DNA from 2 places in the Lysinibacillus sp. RU7 genome. Region 2 is predicted to be linked to the other one. Evidence: riboswitches for the same ligand, from Rfam matches in the RefSeq annotation. Region 2 holds a riboswitch; the other holds the start of a gene.
What was found. A riboswitch is a leader RNA that binds a small molecule or an ion and turns the genes downstream of it on or off. The one in region 2 is predicted to bind thiamine pyrophosphate.
Positions count from the first base shown of each region.

Region 1: it holds a riboswitch for thiamine pyrophosphate, as region 2 does, so the genes downstream of both, thiM (hydroxyethylthiazole kinase) here and AC3II9_RS04445 (thiamine phosphate synthase) in region 2, are expected to answer to the same signal.

Region 1 covers NZ_JBYQFK010000028.1:47,814-55,768, reverse strand. The annotation lists gene AC3II9_RS17720 (methyl-accepting chemotaxis protein) at 1-614, opposite strand, end outside; gene AC3II9_RS17715 (nucleoside-diphosphate sugar epimerase) at 939-1,427, shown strand; gene AC3II9_RS17710 (MFS transporter) at 1,471-2,931, opposite strand; gene thiE (thiamine phosphate synthase) at 3,046-3,675, opposite strand; gene thiD (bifunctional hydroxymethylpyrimidine kinase/phosphomethylpyrimidine kinase) at 3,665-4,486, opposite strand; gene thiM (hydroxyethylthiazole kinase) at 4,483-5,232, opposite strand; TPP riboswitch at 5,356-5,464, opposite strand; gene pheT (phenylalanine--tRNA ligase subunit beta) at 5,600-7,955, opposite strand, start outside.
Region 2 covers NZ_JBYQFK010000004.1:86,085-94,039, reverse strand. The annotation lists gene AC3II9_RS04475 (PhaP protein) at 1-380, opposite strand, end outside; gene phaQ (poly-beta-hydroxybutyrate-responsive repressor) at 449-979, opposite strand; gene AC3II9_RS04465 (polyhydroxyalkanoate biosynthesis repressor PhaR) at 1,199-1,630, shown strand; gene fabG (3-oxoacyl-[acyl-carrier-protein] reductase) at 1,712-2,488, shown strand; gene phaC (class III poly(R)-hydroxyalkanoic acid synthase subunit PhaC) at 2,532-3,629, shown strand; gene AC3II9_RS04450 (DUF1284 domain-containing protein) at 3,787-4,203, opposite strand; TPP riboswitch at 4,437-4,546, shown strand; gene AC3II9_RS04445 (thiamine phosphate synthase) at 4,663-5,271, shown strand; gene thiO (glycine oxidase ThiO) at 5,255-6,367, shown strand; gene thiS (sulfur carrier protein ThiS) at 6,382-6,585, shown strand; gene AC3II9_RS04430 (thiazole synthase) at 6,589-7,356, shown strand; gene AC3II9_RS04425 (ThiF family adenylyltransferase) at 7,353-7,955, shown strand, end outside.

The sequences.
Region 1 (7,955 bases), on a different contig from region 2:
GGATAACCAGTCTCACCAACTTTAATTGTACTAATGAGTGTATATAATTCATCCATCCCTAAATTCGCTGCAAATACACCACTTCCATCCGCTAACTGCTTGGAAATGGTTACAACCCAATCTCCTGTAGAAGCAGATTGGTGTGGATCTGACACAATCACTTGACCAGGATTCGCTTCTGCATTTTGATACCAGGGACGTGTACGCGGATCAAAATCGGGATTATTCATTAAGCCTAAGTCTGGCTGTTGAATCATATCCCCATCCACTGTTCCAATAAAAGATGAAACAATCCCCTCACTTGTTTCAAAATATTGAGCTAAATCGGTTAAAATCGGTGTCCAATCCTCTGCTTGCCAAGCTCCCTGATTCATGCGTCCAGCAAAATAATCGACATCATTAACAATCGGTTCCACATGCTTATTAATGAAAGCATCTACTGTGGATACACTTTGAAATGCACTCGCTTGAATTTGGTTTTCAATTTCTGATTTCGCTGAATTATACGATGTCAATGCAATTAACAAAGTAGGAATTAATAAAGCAATTAATAATGCAAAACCAAGCTTCATATTAATTGATGTTTTTCTACGCTTTTTCTTCGATTGATCCATTAGCTACGTTTAACCAGGTGTTTAGTATCCTAATTAAACATTTCACCTCGCTCTACTTTGAAATGAATAAATTACAAGTACCCCTTTCTATTTCTTTAACAATAATTGCTTGTAACGAGAACACAAGACTTCTACAGGAAAAGCGAAAAGCAACGATTATTGAAATAGTAATATCCGTTTGTGAATCTACTTATCATAAGTTAAATATTTCAATATTATTATAATTACTTTTCCTTATATTTACAATGTTTATTCCACATTAAACTAGTACATTGTGCATTCATTCGGAGCCATGTATAGTGGTACAAGTAAGGAGGAATTTGTATGTTACGTTTAAGTTGGCTCATTAGTATCGGGATTTCATTGGTCGGTGTTCTCGTTATTGAGCATTTTTTCACGTTAAAGGCAAATGATATTAGTACAACTAGCGGTAATTTAGGAGCTGTCGGTATTACACTCGTTACCCCATTTATTGTACTTAGTTTGTTGACAACACTTCGATATTTCACAGAAATTTCTCGTCACGCTCAGGACCGGATTTTACGAAATTGCTTTATTATTGGCGGGATTGCACTCTTGATTGCGTTTACTTATTTCGCTATTGATTATAAAAATAATATTTATACCTCACTTGGTGGGACAGAAAAAGAAAGTTATTCTTCCATTTACGGCTTCCCAAAGCTGAATGAGTATACGAATAAAATCTATCTTAATTTTTATACATTTGCTGCTATTCATACATTAACAGCTATCATAGGTGCGCTATATGGCATATTCAAACGAGTAAAACAAGTTGAAAATAGCGAGCATTAATATTTGTTTTACATAAGAAAAAGGCGAGCATATAGCCCGCCTTTTACACATGTACTGTTTTTGAACTGTTTCTCGCGAAAAGCACCGTCATCAACACAATTGCTGAGAATGAAATGAGCAATACACCTGTGACGATAAAATTCCCCGTAATTGTAAATGGTAATACACCTAAACCAGATGAGCCTACTACAACTCCGAGGGAAAAGAAGGCATAGAAATAACCGTATGCTTTCCCGCGCATTTCAGGTGCTGTGGCATGTACGAGCAATGTATTAATTGCCGGGAATAAAAACGCAAAACCACAACCGTATAAAGCAAGTCCACCGTAAAGTGTGCCTTGCGTTGATAATTGACCAATTAAAATTTGGCTTCCACCCATACATAAAAGCCCAAATACTAAACTATACACAGGGGAGATTTTATCAAATAAACGATTCGTTGGTAACACAAAAATAAGCACCGCCACGATACCAAACATGCTCATCAGTGTCCCACTTAAGCGAGAGCTATAGCCTAAACTCTCCACATGTAATGGCAATAAATACGCAAGTGCCCCTTGTGAAAACATCAGGAGAAATGCACCTGCATATGCCTGTACAACGCCTTTATTAAAGTGGAATGGCGCTTTTGTTTTTTGCGCCTTCTTTGTAGATGGCGACATTTTTAAGAACATAAATGTTAACACCGCTAAAACAACACCGGCAATCGCTACTGTTGTAAATACAAATGGTACCGAAGTTCGGCTTGCCATAATCCCGCTATATGCCGGTCCAATAATGGCTGCAATGCCGACAAACGAACCTGTAATGGCACTTTGACTACCTTGCTTTTCTTCCTTCGTCATATTCGCTAGTAATGTAAAAGCTGCCGGTACAATTAATCCCCCTAAAAATCCATGAATCACGCGTACTAAAATGAGTGTTGTCGAATTATCGACTAGATTATATAGGGCTAATGAAAAACTTGTTGTCAGTAAACCAATCACTAGCAGACGAAACGCACCGTACCGATCTGTAAATATACCTGATAAAATATTACCAAATGTATTTGTGAGTGAATACATACCGACGACAAAGCCCGCTACCATCGCACTTGCGCCAACTGATGTCGCAAAGGTACTCATAACCGGTAGCTGTGTGAATAAATCAATAAACGTAAAGAACACAATGAGATACACAAGCCATGACTTACGAAACGGCTTGAGTGTATATAGGTTTTGTCTTTTTTTCACATAAAAATCAAATAGAAAATTTCCTGTTGGAATAAATGCTACAACGAGCGCCAAGAGCGACCATCCTATATTCCATTGAACGCGTAATTGCGCATAAGCAATTGCTATAACATATGCTATAAAAATGCCACCATGTAGTGCACCTGTAATGGTCACAGCGAGTGGAAAATCTGCGAAATATTTTAATGGCATCGCAATACATAATAGAACTAAAAGCGAGATTCCATCTAAAATGCCTGTTATACGTAATAGTTTAATTGGATGAAACGCCAAAACGATGCCTCCCTTCATATAAATAAGACTCACAGTTTAATTGTATAGGAGGGAAAACATCCTCGTCTATAAATAGAACAAGAAAAAGCGACAATTGTGTCGCTTTTTCGTCATTTATTTCTTAATTTTTAAGTTTTGAACCGTTTTAGCAATGCATTCACTTTCACAAATGGTAGAAATAACCGCTACACCATCTGTGCCTGCCTGAAGGGGCTCCCAAGCATTTTGTTCTGTAATACCACCGATTGCAACTGTCCATAAATGTGGATACGTTTCTGTAACCTGTCGCAAAAAATGGGTTCCAGCAGGTGTTTTAGCATCATCTTTTGATTTCGTCGCAAAGATGGGCCCAATGCCGACATATGTTGCACCATTTGCTAGTGCTACTTCTAGCTCTTCCATCGTATGCACAGAGACACCGAAAATCATATCGCCTATCCGTTCTTTCACTGTCATTACTGCTTCATCTTCCTGCCCTACGTGTACACCATCTGCTTGTAGTTTCAATGCTAGTTCCACGTCATCATTCACGATAAATGGTACGTTGTATTGTTGACAAAGCGCTTGACAATCTTTAGCAAATTGTTCGTATGCCTCACCAGTTAATGCCCCGTCACCCTTTTCACGAAACTGAAACATCGTCACACCTGCTTGCAATGCTTCTTCTAATACACGTAAAGGTTGTCTATGTTTGACATTTTGTGTCCCCATAATAAAATACACGCTTAGTTGTTCACGCTTCAATGACTCTCACCTCGACTTGCCCCTGTTGCTGTTTATACGCAAAATGATTCGTCGGTCCGTGTCCGTGACCAATATTCAGTGGATTTTGAATCGCCAGTTGGACAAATTTCTTTGCTTCGATAATGGCTGTTTTCATGTCATATCCCTGCCCTAAAAAGGCGGTTAATGCAGCTGAAAATGTACAGCCTGTCCCATGTGTCTGGTTCGTTTGAATACGCTCACTTTGCATGACAAATGATGACCCATCTGCAAAATAAATCGTATCCTCGGCAGTGTCACCAGCTAAATGGCCACCTTTCATGACAACACATTGTACGCCATAGCCTAATATGACTTGTGCTGCTTTTTCAATATCCTCCGACGTTTCAATTGTCACGCTACTTAACACTTCCGCTTCTGGAATATTCGGTGTCACGACTGTTGCAAGTGGCAATAATTTTGTTTTCATTGCTTCAATGGCCGCTTGCTGTAAAAGTGTTGCGCCACCTTTAGCAATCATGACCGGATCAATGACAAGCTGTACATCCTTTTCACTCAGTACGTCGGCAACGGCCGAAATAATTTCAGCTGAAAATAACATACCCGTTTTAATCGCTTTCACTGGCATATCACGAAAAACAGCCAGTATTTGTTGTACTACGAAATCCGGCTCTACAGGTGAAATGCCTTGTACCCCTAGCGTATTTTGCGCGGTAAGTGCGGTAATAGCCGTCGTACCAAAAACGCCTAATTCCTGAAACGTTTTTAAATCTGCCTGAATGCCTGCCCCGCCACCTGAATCTGAGCCGGCAATGGTCATGACAATATTCATGATTTCGCCTCCATTGATAATCGTTCGAGTGCGTTTAGTATTTCTACTTGTACTGTACCAATTCCGTATTGGCAAGCTTGCTCAGCTACTTGTTGGTAATCAGCTGCTAACGCCTGTAACTGCTGTAGACGATCTCCCTCCAATGAACAAACTGCTGCTGTTAATGCACTCAGTAAACACCCTGTCGCTGTGACATTTGTAATTTTTTCATGTCCACCTGTCACTTCGACTACATGAACCCCATCTGTCAAAACATCTGTATAGCCTGTCACAAAAACAATTGTATTGTACGCTTTTGCCGTTAAACGAGCAACTTCGATCACATCCATTTCTCCTTCGCCGCTATCAACACCTCTTGTTTCCCAGTGCACGCCAGCAAGTGCCGCTAGTTCACCTACATTACAGCGAATGCATGCCACTTTTACATCTTCTAAAATCTTTTCTACGGCACGCTGGCGATACTCTGATGCGCCAACACCCACTGGATCTAATACAACAGGAATTCCCTTGTCATTTGCTGCCTTACCCGCTGCTAACATCGCTTGAAATGAAGCATCATGTACTGTCCCAATATTAAGGAGTACCGCATTAGCGATTCCAACTAATTGCTCCGCATCTTGCACCGCCTCAGACATAAGCGGCGAAGCTCCTACTGCTAATAAACCATTCGCTGTAAAATTAGCTGCTACTGTATTTGTCATACATAATACAAGTGGCTGTTTAACACGAATCTGTTGTAAACTCATATTGTTTAATCTCACTTTCATATTAGGTTTTTTGATCACATTAACATTCACCGATACTTCCCACTAAATCAACGCGAGTGAAAAAAAAAACGATATCAGGACAGAGCCTGACATCGCTTTGAAGTCGGTTTCTATCCACATTCCTACGCAAGTACTAACTTACAGGTTCAAAGAGTCAGTGCAGTTGTGTGCACAATCTCAGCCGACTACCTCGGCCCCTCCTGTGGGTACTATTCATTTGTCTTTATGATAATATATTCATTTAAGAATAACAACCTCATTTGAGTGATGTTTCCCTATCTGCACAAAATCGTAAATGAAAAGGCATGCCCTATAAAAGAGCATGCCTAATACTGTATATTCTGTCTTAGCGTACTTCTGCGCCTGCTGTAGCTAATGCTTTTAACACTTTGTTATGTGCTGCTACTACTTCTTCATCTGTTAACGTACGTTCTGGATCGAAATAAGTTAAGGAGAAAGCAACTGATTTTTTGCCTGCTGCCATTTTCTCCCCTTCGTAAACGTCGAACACTTTCACATCTTTTAACAGTTTTGTACCTGCACCTTTAATAATCGATACGATTTCGCCAGCTGGCATTGTACGGTCAAGCTCTAATGCAATATCACGTGTCATCGCTGGGAAACGTGGAACAGGTGTGTACACTAATTCTCCTGTTGCGGCACTTAAAATAGCTAGTAAGTTTAGTTCCGCTACATATGTTTCTTTCACACCTGCTTTTTTCTGTTCTGCTGGGTGTAACTGACCGATTAAACCGATTACTTCTCCATCAAGTAGCACATGTGCTGTACGTCCTGGATGTAAGCCATCAATAGTAGTTTTTACGTAAGAAATACGATCTGTTAAGCCAAGCTTTGTCACTACTGCTTCAATGATTCCTTTCGCCACAAAGAAATCAACATTTTTCTTTTCACCTTGCCATGCATGATCCGTCCATTTACCTGTTAAAACAAGCGCTAAATGTTCTTCTTCAAGTGGTAATTCATCCGCTGTTTGACCAAGGAATACAGAACCGATTTCATATAATGCAACCGAATCAATTTGACGTGCTACATTGTATGCAGCCGCTTCCACTAAGTGTGGGATTAAGCTTTGGCGTAATGTAGAACGCTCTTCGGAAATTGGCATTAATAACTTTGTTGTTTCTTCTGCTTTTAACGCAAATTTTTGTGACGCTTCCGCAGAAGTAAGGGAATATGTCACCGCTTGGTATAAACCAGCACCTTCCATTACACTACGCACAATACGACGTTTTGCTTGATATGCTGTTAAACCGCCGACCACATCAGATGCTGGTAATGTGATTGGGATTTCATCGTACCCATACATACGTGCGATTTCTTCTACGATATCTTCTTCAATTTTAATATCTCCGCGACGTGTTGGTACGTCAATAATAAGCATGCCATTTGCCGCTTCTACATCGAATTTTAGACGATGTAAAATCGATAGCATATCTTCCAGCGAAATCTTCATCCCAAGACGTGCATTCACGAAATCAGGTGATACAACAACGCGAGCTGGTGTTTTATCTAATTCATCTACAAGTACTGTTCCTTCTAGCACTTCACCACCTGCAAGTTCTGCAAGTAACTGTGCTGCGCGTTCAGCAGCAGGAAGTACACGGTTTGTGTCTACGCCTTTTTCAAAACGAGCAGATGAATCAGAACGTAAACCTAAATCTTTTGATGTACGACGAACAGAAGAACCTGCAAAGTATGCCGACTCAATGACAACCGTTGTTGTTGATTCTGATACTTCTGAGTTTGCTCCACCCATTACACCAGCTACCGCAACTGGCTCTTTGCCATTTGTAATGACATAGTTATGTGCTACTAATGTGCGCTCTTGGTCATCTAACGTTGTCACTTTTTCGCCTTCTGTTGCATGACGTGTCACGATTTCACCTGTTGCTAGCTTGTCGTAATCGAATGCATGCAGTGGTTGGCCATACTCCATTAAAATATAGTTCGTAATGTCTACTACGTTATTGTGTGGACGTACGCCAGACGCCATTAAATAATGTTGTAACCAAAGTGGCGACTCTGCTACTTTTACATTTTTCACTACTTTTGCCGCGTATAATGGGTTCACTGATGTGTCTTCTACACGTAGTTTTAATTTATCTGTTGCTTTTTCAGTTGATGTTGTGTAGCTAATTTCAGGAAGCTTCACCTCTTGTGAAAGAATCGCTGCTACTTCATACGCTACACCAAGCATTGATAACGCATCTGAACGGTTTGGTGTTAAACCAAGCTCTAAAACTGTATCGCGAAGCCCTAAAAGTTCTAACGCATCTGAACCTGGTACTGCATCTGCTGGTAACACATAAATTCCTTCTGCATATGCTTTTGGGACAAGGCGCCCTTCAACACCTAGCTCTTGTAATGAACAGATCATGCCGTTCGATTCTTGACCGCGAAGTTTTGCCTTTTTAATTTTGATGCCACCTGGTAAATGCGCACCTGGACGCGCAACAATTACTTTTTGGCCTGCCTCTACATTTGGTGCACCACATACGATTTGTTGGTATTCTGCTTCCCCAACATCGACTTGACACACATTTAATTTATCTGCCTCAGGATGCTTTTCTTTTGATACGACATGACCTACTACGACATTTGTCATGCCAGCAGAGCGATCGATGACAGCATCTACCTCAATACCTGAACGTGTAATTTTTTCTGCTAATTCTTGTGGCGCA
Region 2 (7,955 bases):
GCTGTCGCTTCCCATTGCTCTTGCGAATTTTCAAGAAGATCTAAGATAGCATGGTTCGGTTTCCACGTGAAGGATTGTACCTTTTCGTTAATGTCCTGTAAACTGTCTAGCCAGTTTGTTACTTGATCTAATTGCTTATTTTTATTCATCTCATTTAAACTGACCTTTACTTTATCTTGCCATTCTTTAGAAGCTTTTTTCGATTCTTCCTCAATTGAATTTAATGTAGACACAGTAGATTTTAACCATTCTTTTTGACTTTCGACTGCTTGTATAGCTTTCTTCTCTACTTCATCTTGAAATTGGTGAACTAATTTAAAGCTGTTTAACCATCCATCCCAAAGAGTATCCATACTTTTTAGTAATACATCATTGTTCATCATTGTGCCTCCTGTTAATTACCTTTTATTTTTATAATGAATGCAACGAAGTGCATAACATCCAAAGATTATTTTTCGTTTTTCGTTTGTCTAGCAGTTCTCGTATTTCTTCTTTTTCGAACAGTTGTATTTTGTTTAGGCGCATTCGTTTCTGAGATAGTAGTAGTCTGAGTAGTTTTTTTTGCTGCTGAAGCTGTTACGGTTTGTTGTTTTTCTTGAAGTGACTGACTTGGAGTATAAAAAGGATTGTATAAATTGAAAAAATTGTTCAATAACTTCTGGTACTGGTTTAAAGAACCTGCCCACATATCTAAATATTTTTCGCCCGCTTCCGTAATGGAATAAATACGTTTTGCTGGACCACTTGAATTTGTATCCCAATTGGATGTGACAAGTGAATCTTTTTCAAGCTGCCTTAATAAGCGATAAAAATTGCCTTGATCTACAGAGTTGATGCCAAACGTCGTTAATTTTTCCATCAATTCATAGCCGTGCGAATTCCACTCACGTAGATGTAATAACATAATCGGAACTAAAAAATTTTTAGGTGCCCCAATATTCGGATTTTTTGCTTTGCCATTACTTTCCTCTGATTGCATGATTTATCACCACCTACAGTTAATTAGCTTATAAGTGTAATTTACACCTACACGAATATTTTGTCAACAATTAACATACATAAATTATTAGTACCAAAAATTACAATTGTGTTTTTTGTGTAAAAATAATATTTTTGTCACAATAACATATTGAAAAAATTTACATATATGGTAAATTTTAATTGTTGGGAAAATTCTAAAAATAGGAGAGGATTTATATTGACCAATAAAACTCCATTTGAAGCTTTCAATTTGTGGAAGGATTTGTATGACAAAGCAGAAAGTTCTTGGCGTGATATTATTCAAGAGACGTTAGAACAAAAATCTTTTTCGGAAGTACTAGGGCAAGTACAAAGTCAATATTTACAGCAACAGGAATTTTTTAATGTCATTACAGAGTCTTACTTGAAGCAAATTAATGTCCCTACTCGTGAGGATGTGGCTAATACGGCATCATTAATTATCAATGTTGAAACGAAAGTTATTGATTTAGAAGATCAATTAGATAACGTAACAGAAAATACAGCAAAAGAAATTGATTCTTTAAAGAGAGCTGTCACGAAATTAGATAAAAAATTGGATACGGTCATTGAATTACTTTCTAAACCGAGTACCCCTCCCGCTTCGCCTCCGCGTAATTCAAATAGCTAAGTAAAATATATTTACAAAAAATTGAAGTAAATGATATTTCGAAAAAGCAAATGAATATTAAATTAAGAGGAGAGATTGTTAATGTCAGTATTATTACAAGAAAACCAAGTTGAGATTCAAAAACCATTACTAGGGAAAGTGGCGATTGTGACTGGCGCATCACGTGGTATCGGGGCAGAAATCGCAAAAACTTTAGCAAAAAATGGTGCAAAGGTAGTAGCGACTTATCAACAAGGGACAGAATGTATGCTTGAGGTAGTTCAGCAAATTGAAGAAAATGATGGGACAGTTTTAGCGGTTCAAGCGAATGTAGCCGTTCCAGAAGATACGCAAAAATTAATTGATGAAACAATCAAGCATTTCGGTAAAGTGGATATCTTGATTAATAATGCTGGTATTACGAAAGACCGTTCATTCCGTAAAATGAAAAAAGAAGATTGGGATCAAGTATTAGATGTCAATTTAACAGGGGTTTTCAATACAACAAAACAAGTGATTGAACATATGTTGGAACAAAAATTTGGGCGCATTATTAACATTAGTTCAATCGTTGGTCAGGCGGGGGCATTTGGTCAAACGAACTATGCTGCAACGAAAGCAGGTTTATTAGGTTTTACAAAATCTTTAGCTTTAGAAACAGCTAGTAAAGGGATTACTGTAAATGCCATTTGTCCAGGATATATTGAAACGGAAATGGTTGCAGAAATGCCGGAAGATGTAAAACAATCGATCGTTTCAAAAGTGCCGATTCCACGATTAGGTCAACCAAGTGAAGTGGCAGAGGCTGTCTTATATTTAGTGCAAGCTAGCTTTGTAACAGGCCAAGCAATTAATGTTAATGGTGGACTATACATGTAATTTTTGCGTATTGAGCATGAAACCATTAACTAGGAGGAGTTCCATGATTAACTTAGATACAAAGCCACTTGAGGAATGGATGGATCGTTTTGCTTATTCAATCCCATTTTCAAGTGATATTGAAAGATTCAAACGTGTAAGTGCAGTGCTTACGAAGGATGCTGACCCGCAAGTTGGTCAAACACCAAAAGAAGTAGTGTGGACAAAAAATAAAGCGAAGTTATACCGCTTCCAACCAAATACGAAAAAAACAAATAAAGTGCCGATTTTAATGATTTACGCACTGATTAATAAACCATATATTTTGGATCTTTATCCAGGCAACAGCCTTATTGAACATTTAACGAATAAAGGTCATGATGTTTATTTGCTAGATTGGGGTACAGCAGGTTACGAAGATCGTCATATGAAGTTAGATGATTATATCGTAGACTATATACCTCGAGCAGTGAAAAAGATACTGAAGGTTTCAAATGCGAAAGAGATTACGATGTTTGGATACTGTATGGGTGGTACAATGACGGCGATTTTCACAGCATTGTATAATGAGATCCTACCAATTCGTAATTTAGTATTAATGACAACACCAATCGATTTTGAAGACGCTGGTTTATATACAAACTGGTTAGATAAAGATTATTTCCAATTAGATAAACTCGTTGATACATTGGGGAATATTCCATTTGAAATGATTGACTATGGAAATAAATTGCTTAGTCCAGTTTCCAATACATTAGGAACATATATCAATTTAGCGAACCGTGTGGATAATGAAGAATCGGTTTTAAATTGGAAATTAATGCAAAAGTGGTTGAATGATGGAGTGCCTTTCCCAGGTGAAGCATATAGACAATGGATTGGGGATTTTTATCAGGATAATAAATTAATGAATGATGAATTAGAAGTCCGTGGACAGCAGGTGAAGTTGGCTGATATTACAGCGAATTTATTGAATATTTGTGCTCTTCGTGACAATATCGTTTTACCACAACAAATTAAGCCACTGAATGATAAAGTGTCAAGCAAAAATAAGACATTGCATGATGTGCAAACAGGTCACGTTTCTGTATGTACAGGTCGTCGTGCAGTAAATGAAATTTATCCTTATATTGAAAAGTGGCTTAAGGAAAATTCACTTTAGTCGTTAAAAGAGAGAGCACTCAATCGTTTTGTCGTACAAAATGATTGAGTGCTTCTTTTGTCTGTTTACGTATTTTTTTGAAAAAATCAAGCGTATTAACAAGAGGAGATTGCTGTGGGAAAGCATTATACTAGAAGGAAAGAGACGTTTATGCAGTCTATTTCACTTCCCACAACCCGTTTCCTGTAGTAATTCGCTGAACCCCTTCTTCACATACCCCGTAAGAGCGCCAAGAACATGTTTCACAAACGATGCCAATATCACTTGGAATGACATGTTGTTGGACGGATGATTCAATGTCTTCCCAACTTAAAATTTGTCCGATATGAAGACCTAACTTTTCTAAAATGACAGCATCTCTATCGTAAATATTATCATCTTGGCAATGGTATTCCCCGGAGTTAGGGTACTTTTCGCATAAATGGTCGGGGCCTTTAACAAGCTGCACAAGTGTTTTTGGATTAGCCCTCAATGTTTGATGGATGCGCGTCATATTTTCTACGTATTCTTTAGAGTAGCCCATTCCTCGATACCCTAAAAGGCAAAAAAGGTGATGCCCGCGTAGTTTGTACATAATACTTTCCTCCATATGTAATGATTTTATGTAAACGTTATTGTGTTAGTAGTTAACTTATATTTTATCATACTAGAAGAGGGAACATACATGCCTAGATAAAAAGGGAGAACTCATGCGATTACGACATGAATTGAAGTGGAGATACTTGTAACATATTTGAAAAGCCTTCTTGCTATTTCAAAATTTGTGTAATAGAATAATGGTTAAATTCATAATAATTGAATAAATTGAAATTTTACTAGGGGATCCCTTGATAAGGGCTGAGAAGAAAGTAGTTACTTTTAAACCCTCACAACCTGATCAGATTTGCATCTGCGTAGGGAAGTAGAGTGATGTTGGGGTTTTTTTGTGTACTTTTTTGTACATGGATCTTATTCAAACAGAACCACTTTCCTTTTCGGGAGAGTGGTTTTTTTATTTGTGAAAAAATCACAAAAAGGAGGGCATATATCTAACATGAAGCTGATGGCAGTAACGGATGATTCGCATACAGTGCTTGAACTAGCAAAGAAAATACTTCAAATCCAGCATAACGTCGATTTTATTCAAATACGAGAAAAGACGAAGACGGTAAAAGAAGTTATGACATTGCTTCACTATTTAGATGAGGGTGGTATTGAAAAAGGGAAACTGATTTTAAATGATCGGCTAGATATTGCATTATGTAGTGGCATTCAAACGGTACATTTGCCAGAAAAGGGACTGCCTGTGCAAAAGGTGAAGGCGTTATTTCCCCATATCAAGGTAGGGAAGTCTGTACATGATTATGCAGGAGCACAAGAGGCGGAGCGACAAGGGGCTGACTATGTGTTATATGGTCACTGCTTTGAAACGAATAGCAAAAAAGGAAAGGCTCCGCATGGTCTTGCCCCAATCCTTGAGATGAAAAAACATTTGAAGATTCCTGTCTTTGCAATTGGTGGTATCACTTTAGACCGGGTACAGGCATTACAACATATACAAGCGGACGGCATTGCTGTGATGTCAGGTATTTTTTTAGCAGAAAATCCATTCGCTGTAGCAAGTCAATTCGATGAGGTGGTCAAATATGAAAACAAGCTATGAAGTAGCCATCATTGGTGGCGGAATTATGGGAAGTGCCATCGCCTACTATTTAGCAAAAGAGCAAATCGACGTAGCGGTGTTTGAAGAAAACCAGATTGGTGCCAAAGCAACAAGTGCAGCAGCAGGTATGCTCGGTGCTCATTCGGAATGTGAAGGGGATGTCAATGTCTTTTTCCCTTTTGCGAGATATAGTCAGTCTCTTTATTCGAAGTTGAAAGATGAATTATATGAGTTAAGCGGTATCGACTTAGGGTATAGAGAGGGTGGAATTTTAAAGCTTGCCTTTTCTGATCGTGACAAAAAAGAATTAGGGGACATATTAGCGCAACCTACTGTTACATGGCTTGAAGCAGATGAAGTAAGAAAACTAGAACGAGATGTTTCCCCTCATATAGTAGGTGCAGCATATATCCAAGACGATATCAATGTGCTACCGATTGGTGTATGCCAGGCTTTTGCTAAAAGTGCTCAAGTTCTGGGTGCATCGACTTTTGACTATACAAAGGTGCTACACATAAAAAAACAGCATGACGCTTTTCTAATTGAAACGACACGAGGACTTGTGGAAGCGAAGCGCGTTGTGATTGCCAGTGGTGTTTGGAGCACTACTTTCTTTAAAGAGCTAGGTTTACAGCATCAAATGACACCAGTTAAAGGGGAGTGCATATCCGTTACGGATGAACAAGCTGTTTTAAAGCATACGATTTTTCATGATAAATACTATATTGTTCCAAGAAATAACGGGAAGCTTGTCATTGGCGCAACGATGAAGGAGAACGACTGGACAGAACAAGTGAGTTTAAATGGTATCGAAACATTAATTCAAAAAGCGAAAGAGCTATTGCCTACTAGTGCTCATATGAAAATCGATGCTGTTTGGTCAGGATTACGACCACAAACGTTTGATCAAAAACCATTCATCGGTCATCATCCGGAAGATGAATCCATTTTATTTGCAACAGGGCATTATCGCAATGGCATTTTGTTAGCTCCAGCAACAGGTGAGATGATTGCCAATCTTATTTTGAAAAGAGACGTAAAAGAAGAGTGGATAGAGGCATTTCGAATTGACCGAGGAAAGCCATTAACTGTTTAGGAGGTGATGAAAGCATGTCCATGATTGTAAATGGAAAACAAATTGACCTGCCAGAAACAGTTCATACTGTTCAAGGATTGCTGGCTCATTACAATTTAGAGAATCGTATTGTTGTCGTAGAAGTGAATCAGGAAATTATCACAAAAGAAAAGTATGAGACGACTAGCCTTTCACATGGCGATGTTGTAGAAATTGTTCATTTTGTTGGAGGAGGATGAAATATGTTAAAAATTGCAGATCGTACGTTTCAATCAAGACTTTTATTAGGTACGGGGAAATACCCATCATTTGAAGTACAGAAAAAAGCAGTAGAAGTATCACAATCCGAAATTTTAACGTTTGCTGTGAGAAGAATGAATATTTTTTCAGCGGAACAGCCGAATTTTCTTGAGCAACTAGATTTAACCAAATACACGTTACTACCGAATACAGCAGGGGCTAAAACGGCTGAAGAAGCGGTGCGTATTGCCAAACTGGCGAAAGCGTCTGGGTTATGCGACATGATTAAAGTAGAAGTCATTGGGGATGATCGTACACTTTTACCAGACCCGATTGAAACATTAAAAGCGTCTGAAATGCTGCTTGCGGAAGGGTTTATTGTATTGCCGTATACATCGGATGACGTAGTGTTAGCGAAACGCCTTGAAAATCTCGGTGTTCATGCCATTATGCCGGGCGCTTCACCGATTGGATCTGGAAAAGGAATTATTAATGCTCTTAATTTAAAATTTATTATTGAACAATCAGAGATTCCAGTCATTGTCGATGCAGGCATTGGCGCGCCTAAGGATGTTGCCTATGCAATGGAGCTAGGAGCCGATGCGGTGTTACTTAATACAGCCGTATCCGGTGCAAAAGATCCGGTGAAAATGGCAGAAGCGATGAAACTAGCAGTAGAAGCTGGTAGATTAGGATTTGAGGCAGGACGAATCGAAGAAAAAGAATATGCTGTGGCAAGTAGCCCTACAACGGGAATGGTGACATCTTGAATAACCGCTATGCACGACAAGGATTATTCTTAGGGAAGCATGTGCAAGAAAGTATGCAGCAGGCGAAGATTCTCATTATTGGGGCAGGAGCACTTGGCTCGGCTAGTGCTGAAATGCTAGCAAGGGCTGGCGTTGGGCAGATAACGATTGTCGATCGAGATTATGTGGAATGGAGCAATTTACAAAGGCAGCAGTTATATGTAGAGGAAGATGTTCAACAGAAAGTGCCAAAAGCGATTGCTGCTAAAAAACGACTGGAGCAAATTAATAGTGAAATCTCCATCGTAGGCATTGTTGAGGATGTACACGGACTCAATGTTGAAGAATTAATGAAAGATCATTTCATTGTCGTAGATGCAACAGATAATTTTGAAACGAGTTTAATTGTCAATGATGCAGCGATGAAGCAAGGAATTCCGTATATATTTGGTGCTTGTGTAGGGAGTTATGGGTTGACATTGCCGATTATTCCAGGAGAGACACCTTGTTTACATTGTTTACTCAATCATTTGCCAATAGATGCAATGACGTGTGATACGGTTGGTGTCATTAGCCCAATTGTGCAAGTAACAGCTGCCTATCAGGTGACAAAAGTATTC